Regions from separate parts of the Clostridium sp. BJN0013 genome, predicted to be linked through region 2. Evidence: riboswitches for the same ligand, from Rfam matches in the RefSeq annotation. Region 2 holds a riboswitch; each other region holds the start of a gene.
The links. Region 2 has a riboswitch for thiamine pyrophosphate ahead of thiT (energy-coupled thiamine transporter ThiT). Riboswitches for the same ligand answer to the same signal wherever they lie in the genome.
Positions count from the first base shown of each region.

Region 1 (3,284 bases), 630 kb from region 2:
GCCTTTAGCTTTGAACAAATACTAAAAAATACATGGGCAAAATATGTTTATGGATTAACTGCAACTCCAATAAGGAAGGATGGTCATCATCCTATAATATTTATGCAGTGTGGTCCTATTAGATACAAGGTCGATGCACGAAAGCAGGCTGAAAAACAACCTTTTGAACATTATGTTATTCCGAGATTTACTTCTTTTAGAAAACCTGTTTGTCAAAATGAAAAGGAATGGACAATAGCAGAAATATATTCTGAAATAAGTACTAGTCAGATTAGAAATGAATTAATTATTAGTGATGTTATAAGTTGTGTAAAAGAGGGCCGAAATCCCATAGTTTTAACTGAAAGAACAGCACATGTCGAAATACTTGCTAATGCTTTAGAAAAAAAACTACCTAATGTTATTGTACTTACTGGAAGAATGTCAGTTAAAGAAAAGAAAACTGAATTAGAGAAACTTTCAAGTATAGCAAAACAAAGTAGCTTTGTAATAGTAGCTACAGGTAAATTTGTAGGAGAAGGCTTTGATGAACCGAGACTAGATACTCTATTTCTTGCAATGCCTATAGCATGGAAAGGAACGCTGCAGCAATATGCTGGTAGACTTCACAGAATATATGATAATAAAAATGAAGTTCAAATTTATGATTATGTTGATGTACATATTGGTGTATTAGAAAGAATGTATGAAAAAAGGTTAAAGGGATATGCTTCAATAGGATATTCCGCTAAAAGTGAGAGTAAACCATTTGAAACAATAAATTTGATTTATAACAATAATAATTTTTTAACTGTATTTAGTAATGATGTTTTTTCAACTAAACATGAAATTATTATAGTTAGTCCTTTTATAAGCAAAAGAAGACTGTCGCAAATGTTAAAACTTTTGATGATTGCAATAAAAAATGGAAATAGGGTCAAGGTAGTTACTCGTCCAGAAACAGATTTTAAAGAAAAAGATAAAGGTGCTTTAATGGAAATGTATAAATTTATAAGGATGTCTGGAATAGATATTATTTTTAAAACAAATATATATCAGAAATTTGCAATATTTGATCAGAAAATTGTATGGTACGGCAGTATTAATCTTTTAAGTTATGGAAGTGCAGAGGAAAGTATTATGAGGTTAGAAAGCATAAACATTGCAAATGAGTTATTAGGTAGTATAGAATAAAAAATATTTATCTCAAGGATAAATTAACTTATAAATAAAAACTAGGAGGTTTAAAAAAAAATCTGATTGATGGTAATATTGATCACATTTTTTGAGAATGAGTTATAGTAAAAATAAGTTAGGGAATATAGAGATGAAAAAGGCTCTTTAGATGAGTAATCTGAAGAGTCTTTTTCCGTCAATATGACCTGGTGCCGAAGGCGGGACTTGAACCCGCATGCTGTTGCCAGCGACGGATTTTGAGTCCGTTGCGTCTGCCAATTCCACCACTTCGGCATGATATAAACCAGTTTGATTTACTTTTAATGTCTATTAATTCCTGTAGTTAACATATAAAATAATAACAGGTGCTAAAGTATTTGTCAACTAGAATTTCAAAACTTAGCAGAAAATCTTTTATAGTAGTTTTAGGTTTAGAATATAAATGTGTAAAAATATTAGTAAGAGTTTTGTGTGAAATGTTTTCAGATGAAATAGATAAAAGTAAAATACTAATAGAAGGGTGAGTGTGAAAAATTTGTATATAAAATTTAGGTTGCAAATTTTTATTACTGTAGTAAAATAAAAGTAAAATATAATAGTTTTGTGGGGGTGCTTGTAAAAGCTGAGAAGAAGTATTTCTAACCCTTTGAACCTGATCCAGGTAAAGCTGGCGTAGGGAAACAATATTATATAGTCTTATAGGCTTTTTAAGTGTATGTTTTTCTGCATACACTTTTTATTTTTATTCGAAGGGTGGAATCAGATAATACTCCCAGCTTCTTCAAAATGGGGGATGAGTAATTTATAAATGGAGGTGTTTTTGATGAAAAAGGTATTAACAATTGCAGGCTCTGACAGTTCGGGAGGAGCTGGTATACAGGCAGACTTAAAAACTATGAGTGCTCTTGGGGTATATGGCATGAGTGTAATTACTGCTGTTACAGCACAAAATACAATGGGAGTACAAGCTGTTATGGATGTAAGTCCTGAAATAGTAGAGTCTCAAATAAGAGCTGTATTTGATGATATAGAAGTAGATGCGGTAAAAATTGGCATGGTCTCAAATAGCGATACTATATTTGTAATACAAAAACTTCTGGCAGAATATAAGGCTAAAAATATAGTATTGGATCCTGTAATGATATCGAAAAGCGGATATTTTCTTTTAAGACCAGAAGCCAAGCAAGCTATAAAAGATATGGTAAAAATTGCAGATGTTATAACTCCCAATATTCCAGAAGCAGAAGTACTTACTGGATTAAAAATAGAAAGTAGAGAAGATATGGAAAGGGCAGCTTTTAAAATAAAAAAATTAGGAGCAAAAAGTGTACTTGTAAAAGGAGGACACAGGTGTAATGATGCAGATGACATTTTACTTTATGATGGCGGCATATTAAATTTACAGGGACATAAAATAAATACCCAAAATACCCATGGTACAGGATGTACTTTGTCTTCTGCCATAGCATCTTATCTTGCTAAAGGTTACAGCATTGATAAGTGTATGCTCCTCTCGAAAGAGTATATAACCAAAGCTATAGAAAATTCATTTAATTTAGGTAGAGGAGTTGGTCCTGTAGGGCATCTTATTGAAATTTATAGAAAAGCCGGTATAGATTTTTAAGATTAAAATAGCATTGATTGATACTTGATTTTTGGCTAGATTTATAAGAGGAGGAAAAAAATGAATGATTTAAGATTGAATAGAGTTTCAGAGGTATTGAAAGAAGTTAGAAGAAATGTGCCTCTTGTGCACTGCATTACTAACTATGTAACCATAAATGATTGTGCTAATATTTTGTTATCCTATGGTGCTTCACCTGCCATGTGCGAAGCCTATGATGAAGTTTTTGATTTTGTTAAAATATCGTCTGCTTTATATATAAATATAGGAACTTTTACTAGAGAACAGGAATCTTCTGCAATTTTGGCAGCTATGTCTGCAAAAATACATAATATTCCGGTAGTATTAGATCCGGTGGCTTGTGCTACCATACCAAAGAAGATTCAGTTTATAGATAAACTATTCAAAGTTGGAAGAGTTGATGTGATAAAAGGAAATATAGGAGAAATTAAATTTTTAGCAGGAGAAACTTCAAATGTAAAAGGAGTAGATTCTTTAGAGGATG
Region 1 is NZ_CP162495.1:979,295-982,578, forward strand. Features, by position in the region: gene AB3K27_RS05230 (DEAD/DEAH box helicase family protein) at 1-1,173, shown strand, start outside; tRNA gene AB3K27_RS05235 (tRNA-Leu) at 1,363-1,449, opposite strand; gene AB3K27_RS05240 (hypothetical protein) at 1,533-1,679, shown strand; TPP riboswitch at 1,751-1,852, shown strand; gene thiD (bifunctional hydroxymethylpyrimidine kinase/phosphomethylpyrimidine kinase) at 1,979-2,779, shown strand; gene thiM (hydroxyethylthiazole kinase) at 2,840-3,284, shown strand, end outside.
Region 1: another riboswitch for thiamine pyrophosphate. It lies ahead of thiD (bifunctional hydroxymethylpyrimidine kinase/phosphomethylpyrimidine kinase); the one in region 2 lies ahead of thiT (energy-coupled thiamine transporter ThiT).

Region 2 (3,284 bases):
ATGATTCCAAAAGCTATAAAATATACTGTATTAAGTCTTGTGGTTCTTTATATAGCTTCCATTTCTGCAGTTCTTCTGTTAATCCCTACAGAGGCTCTTGGTGAAAATGTAAGTCCTATGGTAGCAGCACTTAATAGATGGGGAATGAACTGGGCTGGAAATGTGATAAATATAGTAATGGTTATAGCAATACTTTCTACAATGCTGGCAGCTATGTTTGGGATAGGAAGAATGATCCGTTCTCTTGCAGATGAAGTTTACGCTCCCGGGTGGTTAAAGGATAACACAAATATTCCCTACAGAGGTATGATGTTTTCTGGTGCAGCTATGTTCTTGGGGCTAATGATGGGACTTTTATTTCCCAGAGTGTATTTGTTTTTAGTAAGCTGTGGAGGATTTTCATTACTTTTTACATATATAATGATTGTAGCTTCACAAATTCGATTGCGTAAAAAGCATATGTACATTATAGAAGAGAAGCAACATAGCTACATTTCATGGATTACTGCCATAAGTCTTATTGCTATTATTTTAAGCATGCCTTTTATCCCAGGCCAGGCATCAGGTCTCATAGCAGGTATAGTAATTATTGTCTTTTATTCAGTAGTATACATAGGTGTGAAGTATTATGTAAGAATTAAAAAATATGTCAGATTAGATAGTAGATTTGATGCAAAAGAACGTAAAGCTAATTTTTTTATGGAGTTTTCTAAAGAATTAGTTGAGAGGAAAAAAGTTTTCCCGAAAAGGAAGGGGAAAAAATATGATAAGTGAAGTATTTCATCTTGCTCAAAGCTCTAGTGATAATGCAGAAACTATAAAGTCCAGAAATTCAAAATTTAATTTCAAGGCTAGTAGCATCACGGCTATTAGCCTTGCCAGTTCAATTAGATATTATTTTTTTATTTATAATTGTTTCTAAATGTTTTACAGGAAGTAATATTATTATTGAAATACATATTACACCTTCAATAGCCATAAATATACCATTTAAGGTAAGAGAATAAATTGCGGGGGACATTCCTTTTGGGGCAAAGCTTCCAAAGAAGATTACTCCAGATATAAAATGACATATAAATCTTCCTAAAAGTGCCAGCAATGTACCTATAATTTTTCTGTTTCTAAAATATCCAGCTATACCTAAAGCCATAAATGGTAGAGGATAATCAAATATAACTTGTACAGGATGAAGTATGTATGGATCTAATATTAAGGTTATAATTCCATATAAAAATCCAGTAATGAAACCAACTTCCGGGCCATAAAGTAAAGCCATGAGAAGTATAGGTACCATACTTCCTAAGGTTATACTTCCACCTTGAGGCAGATGATATATTCTAAATATTTTAAGTATGGTGGCCAGTGCCAGTGCTATACCTATATGAGTTATAAGCTGTGTAGTGAATTTAACATTTTTAACTTTCGCCCAGAATAGGATAAAAATAATAACAGCAATTAATGCAAAAATAGAAGTTGGGTGAGATGAGATCTCTGTAATATTTTTTATTAAAGACATAAAAAACCTCCTTACTCAGCTAAGGTGCTAAAAAAGTCGCATTCCATAGGAATACGACTTGTTTTTTTAAAAATCCGCTTCCCTACGCTGGTGTTATCCAGATCAGGTAGAAGGGTTAACAACTGGTGTTTCTCAGCCTACAAGGCACCCCTAGCATTAAGTATTTAATTATTATATAATCATTATAGTATATAATGTATAATATTTCAATTATGTAGGTTGATGTAGAGATTATAATTTAAAATGAATTTTGGAGGTGGCTATCATGGATACAAATATTTCCTGGGTAAATGATAAAAAAATAGAGAGGACTATTAAAGCCTTAAAAAGGAATAACATGAATGGATTTTATGTGAAGGATAGGCAAGAATTTTTCAGTAAAATAGAACAGCTAGTCAAAAAAGATTCTGTGGTAAGTTGCGGAGGGTCTGTTACATTGCAGCAGTCAGGTGTTTTGGAATATTTGAGAAGTGGAAGATATAAGTTTTTAGATAGGGCGGCAGAAGGAGTGACTCCGGAGCAAAAAAAGCGGATACACAGAGAAACTTTTTTTGCAGACGCATTTTTTACCAGCGTTAATGCCTTAACTGAAGAAGGAGAACTGTTTAATGTAGATGGTACAGGTAATAGAGTTGCAGCTATGCTTTTTGGTCCTGATAAAGTTATTGTAGTCTGTGGTGTAAATAAAATTGTAAGAAATTTAGAAGAAGCTATAGAGAGAAATAAAAGTGTATCTGCCCCTGCTAATGCCAGAAGGCTTAATTGTAATACACCCTGTGTTAGCACCGGACGCTGTATGGAGTGCAATAGTAAAAGCAGAATATGTAACGAGTATACCTTAATAAGAAATCAACTTGATGATTCCAGGATTTATGTATTTATAATTGATGAAAATTTAGGATATTAAATTTATCAATCATATAGAAATACCGTATTATTCATATATTTGAATTTTACGGTATTTTTATCTAGGAAAGTAAATAAATATTTCAATAACTTTAGGGAATTATAAATATAAATACGATATTAAAAGGTGATAGTTATGAATAAATTCAAGATTTTTTTGCATATTATTGTAGTAGTAATATTTATTATATGTTTTTTAGGTACAAGTGGAATGCTGGTGGAAAATATGGAAATACCAGTAGGGGTAGGAGCGGATATAGAAAGAAATTCTGACAATGTATTTTATAGCATACCACTTTTGGTATATTCCTTTGAGAATGTAAATCAAGTGATGAGTACTACCATTATTGGAAGCAATGGAAATCTGGGACAGACAATTCAAAATAGACAATTAAAAGAAGGGAAAAAATCCAGTTTGGGGCTTAATAGAGTATTTTTATTTGGTGAAGAAACTGCAATGTTTGGCATAAAAAATTTTTTAGATATATGGGTAAAGAATCAAGCTACAAATGACAGGGCATTATGTGCAGTGTGTAAAGGGAAAGCTGAAGACATATTCAAATATAAGACTAAAGAGTACTCTAATGCTGCAGAATATATTGAGGGAATGATAAAGAATCTGCGTGAATATAATTTTTTTTCTATGCAGTATACTGCTATGGATTTAATAGTTAGAGTGGATGCGGAGGGAAGAAATGTACTATTACCCTATATAGAGTTAAAGAATAATGGCATAGAAACTACAGGGCTTGCCATATTCAAACGGGATGTTATGGTGGGAAAAGCAGATATGAATGAAACAAGAATAATTAATATTTTAAAGGAAAGTAGAGTTAAAGGTATATTGACATTACAAAAAGAT
Region 2 is NZ_CP162495.1:1,604,861-1,608,144, forward strand. Features, by position in the region: gene AB3K27_RS08130 (amino acid permease) at 1-774, shown strand, start outside; gene thiT (energy-coupled thiamine transporter ThiT) at 884-1,516, opposite strand; TPP riboswitch at 1,579-1,678, opposite strand; gene AB3K27_RS08140 (lactate utilization protein) at 1,782-2,423, shown strand; gene AB3K27_RS08145 (Ger(x)C family spore germination protein) at 2,559-3,284, shown strand, end outside.

Region 3 (3,284 bases), 190 kb from region 2:
TTAATTTTATGGCAAACTGCAACAGAACTCTTTCTCAGATAACCTCTGTTATACCCAAATATTATACTATGAAAAAGGAAATAAAGTGTCCCTGGAATATGAAAGGGAGATTGATGAGAAATTTAATAGAAGAAAATACTTCAAAATCCATAGATCTGATTGAAGGGGTAAAACTTAATTTTGAAGATGGATGGACATTGGTAATGCCAGATGCAGATGAACCTTTATGTAAGGTTTATACAGAGTGCAGTGATTATAAAAAACTCAATAAACTTACAGATGATATTTTAAATAAAATTACTACTATAACTAATCAATGTTGAAATAATGAATTAAAAGTTAAGATATAAGTTGATTTTTAATTTACTCTTAACTCTTAATTGTTTATCCGAACACGGTAATTAGCTAACACCCCTGACTTCTTCAAAGTGGGGGATAAGTACTGCTATGCGCCTGGATAAGTTCTTCTAAGGTTCAGGTGGAGAAAAGCATTATTTATGAGTAAACTCTACCTGAACCTAAGAAAAACTTGATATAAGGGGGATTTAGAATATGAATGCAAATAGAAAATACATAGAGGTGGAAGAAATATATTTAAAGTTAAGGGGAATTTTAAAAAGATGCAGAGAAGAAAATAAAAGAACCTTTGAAGATTTATCCGGTATTTCTGGATTCAAAGAAGAGGAATTAAAAAATATAGAAGAAGGTATAGATAAAGATATAATACATTTTTTAATATATGCCAGAATATTAGGTATTAACATAAATTTAACTTATAGGGAAAGTTGTAAGCCTGTTTGAAATTATTGTCCAACCTATTTTCAATTTTACTTGATTGAAGATAGCTTTTGTGATAGTATATAAAAAAGTTAAATAATATATAGAGGGGGGCTGGTGTTTCCGGCTGAGATTAAGAAAGTTAATTCTTTGACCCTAAACCTGATCTGGGTAATGCCAGCGTAGGAAGTTGTTTGTGTAAATATATTGGTAATTAAAGCATAAGTCTACGGATTTATGCTTTTTGTTTTTATAGGCTTTTATTAAATTCATTATACAAATGACATGACTCATCGGTGTATAAAGAATTAACAATAAAAGGAGGATGAAGTATGAATTTTACTACTCAAATGGATGCTGCTAAAAAGGGAATTATAACAAAGGAAATGAAAGTGGTATCTCAAAAAGAAGATATGGATGTAGAAATTTTAAGGAAGCTTGTATCTGAAGGTAAAATAGTAATACCTGCAAATAGGAATCACAAATCTTTAGATGCCCAGGGTGTTGGTCAGGGATTAAAAACTAAAATAAATGTTAACCTAGGCATATCAAAAGATTGTGCCAATATGGATATGGAACTTGAAAAGGTTAAAACGGCAGTTGATATGAAAGCAGAAGCTATAATGGATTTAAGTTCTTATGGGAAAACTGAAAAATTTAGAAAGAAAATTGTAGAGATATGTTCGGCTATGATAGGTACTGTACCTATATATGATGCTGTAGGGTTTTATGATAAGGAATTAAGTGATATATCATCGGAAGAATTTTTAGCTGTAGTAGAAAAACACGCCCAGGATGGAGTGGATTTTATGACTATACATGCAGGAATCAACAGGGAAACTGTAAAAGTATTTAAGAGAAATAAAAGACTTACTAATATAGTTTCAAGAGGGGGATCTCTTTTATATGCATGGATGGAACTAAACAATAAAGAAAATCCATTTTATGAATACTACGATAAAGTTTTAGATATATTTGCAAAATACGATGTTACCATAAGTCTCGGAGATGCCTGTCGTCCAGGAAGCATCAATGATTCTACAGATGCCAGTCAGATAAAGGAACTTATAACTCTTGGAGAGCTTACCAAAAGAGCATGGGAAAAGAATGTGCAAGTTATAGTCGAAGGACCAGGACATATGCCTTTAAATGAAATAGCTTCTAATATGCAGCTGGAAAAAAAATTGTGTCATGGTGCGCCTTTTTATGTACTTGGACCTTTAGTTACAGATATTGCACCGGGATATGATCATATAACAAGTGCTATTGGTGGAGCGATAGCAGCTGCAAACGGTGCAGATTTTCTGTGTTATGTTACTCCAGCAGAGCATTTAAGGCTTCCAAGTGTTGAGGATATGAAAGAAGGAATTATAGCTTCTAAAATAGCAGCACATGCTGCAGATATAAGCAATAATATAAAAGGTGCAAAAGATTGGGACTATAAAATGAGCAAGGCAAGACGGGAGCTTGACTGGGATAAGATGTTTAAATTGGCAATTGATCCGGAAAAGGCAATAAGATACAGAAAAGAATCTACCCCGGAACATGAAGATACTTGTACTATGTGTGGAAAAATGTGTGCTGTAAGAAATATGAACAAAGTAATGGAGGGGAAAAATATAAATATTTTAAGAGAAGAAGATTAAAGGTATTTTGAAATATACAGTATAATTGTAAAAAATATATATTATGTATAGATATTGCAAAAGGTTAAAAATTATATGAATTTCATAATAATTTTATATATTAATTTTTTTATTGTAAATAATAAGGAATAAAATTTAAGAAATTGATATGGAATTTTAGTATTTTATTGACACTATAAAGGGGCTATGCTAATATTTTATTAATAAAAATATAATACTCGGATGATGGATTTAGGAGAGACTGCCGGAATATGGCAGCACCGAAGGGGAAGCTGCAGTAAACTCTCAGGTAAAAGGACTGGATTTTGACGAAACTCTGGAAAGTAGCAATAAGCAATACACCGAAGAAGCTAAAATCTTTCAGGTATAAAGACAGAGCGCATAAATAAATAGGTTGTTTATTTATGTGCTTTTTTTATTGAAAAGGGGATGGAGCAATGGAAAAAAAGACACCACTTTATGAAAAACATCTAAAGTATAAAGGAAAAATGGTTCCTTTTGCAGGCTATCTGCTTCCGGTTCAATATGAAGAGGGAGTAATAAGAGAGCACATGGCAGTACGAAAGGCCTGTGGCGTATTTGATGTATCCCATATGGGAGAAGTTACTTGCAGAGGTGAAGATGCATTAAAAAATCTTAATTATCTGCTTACCAATAATTTTGAAGGAATGTATCATGGTCAGGCAAGATATAGTCCCATGTGCAATGAAGAAGGCGGTGTAGTGGATGATATGATTGTGTATAAAGTAAAGGACAATGATTATCTGCTTGTGGTCAATGCTGCAAATAAAAATAAAGTTTATAATTGGGTGAAGACTCATGGACAGGGTAATGTAGTATTTGAGGATATTTCAAAAGAGG
Region 3 is NZ_CP162495.1:1,797,355-1,800,638, forward strand. Features, by position in the region: gene AB3K27_RS09355 (sugar phosphate nucleotidyltransferase) at 1-323, shown strand, start outside; gene AB3K27_RS09360 (hypothetical protein) at 553-801, shown strand; TPP riboswitch at 875-984, shown strand; gene thiC (phosphomethylpyrimidine synthase ThiC) at 1,110-2,423, shown strand; glycine riboswitch at 2,646-2,734, shown strand; gene gcvT (glycine cleavage system aminomethyltransferase GcvT) at 2,861-3,284, shown strand, end outside.
Region 3: another riboswitch for thiamine pyrophosphate. It lies ahead of thiC (phosphomethylpyrimidine synthase ThiC); the one in region 2 lies ahead of thiT (energy-coupled thiamine transporter ThiT).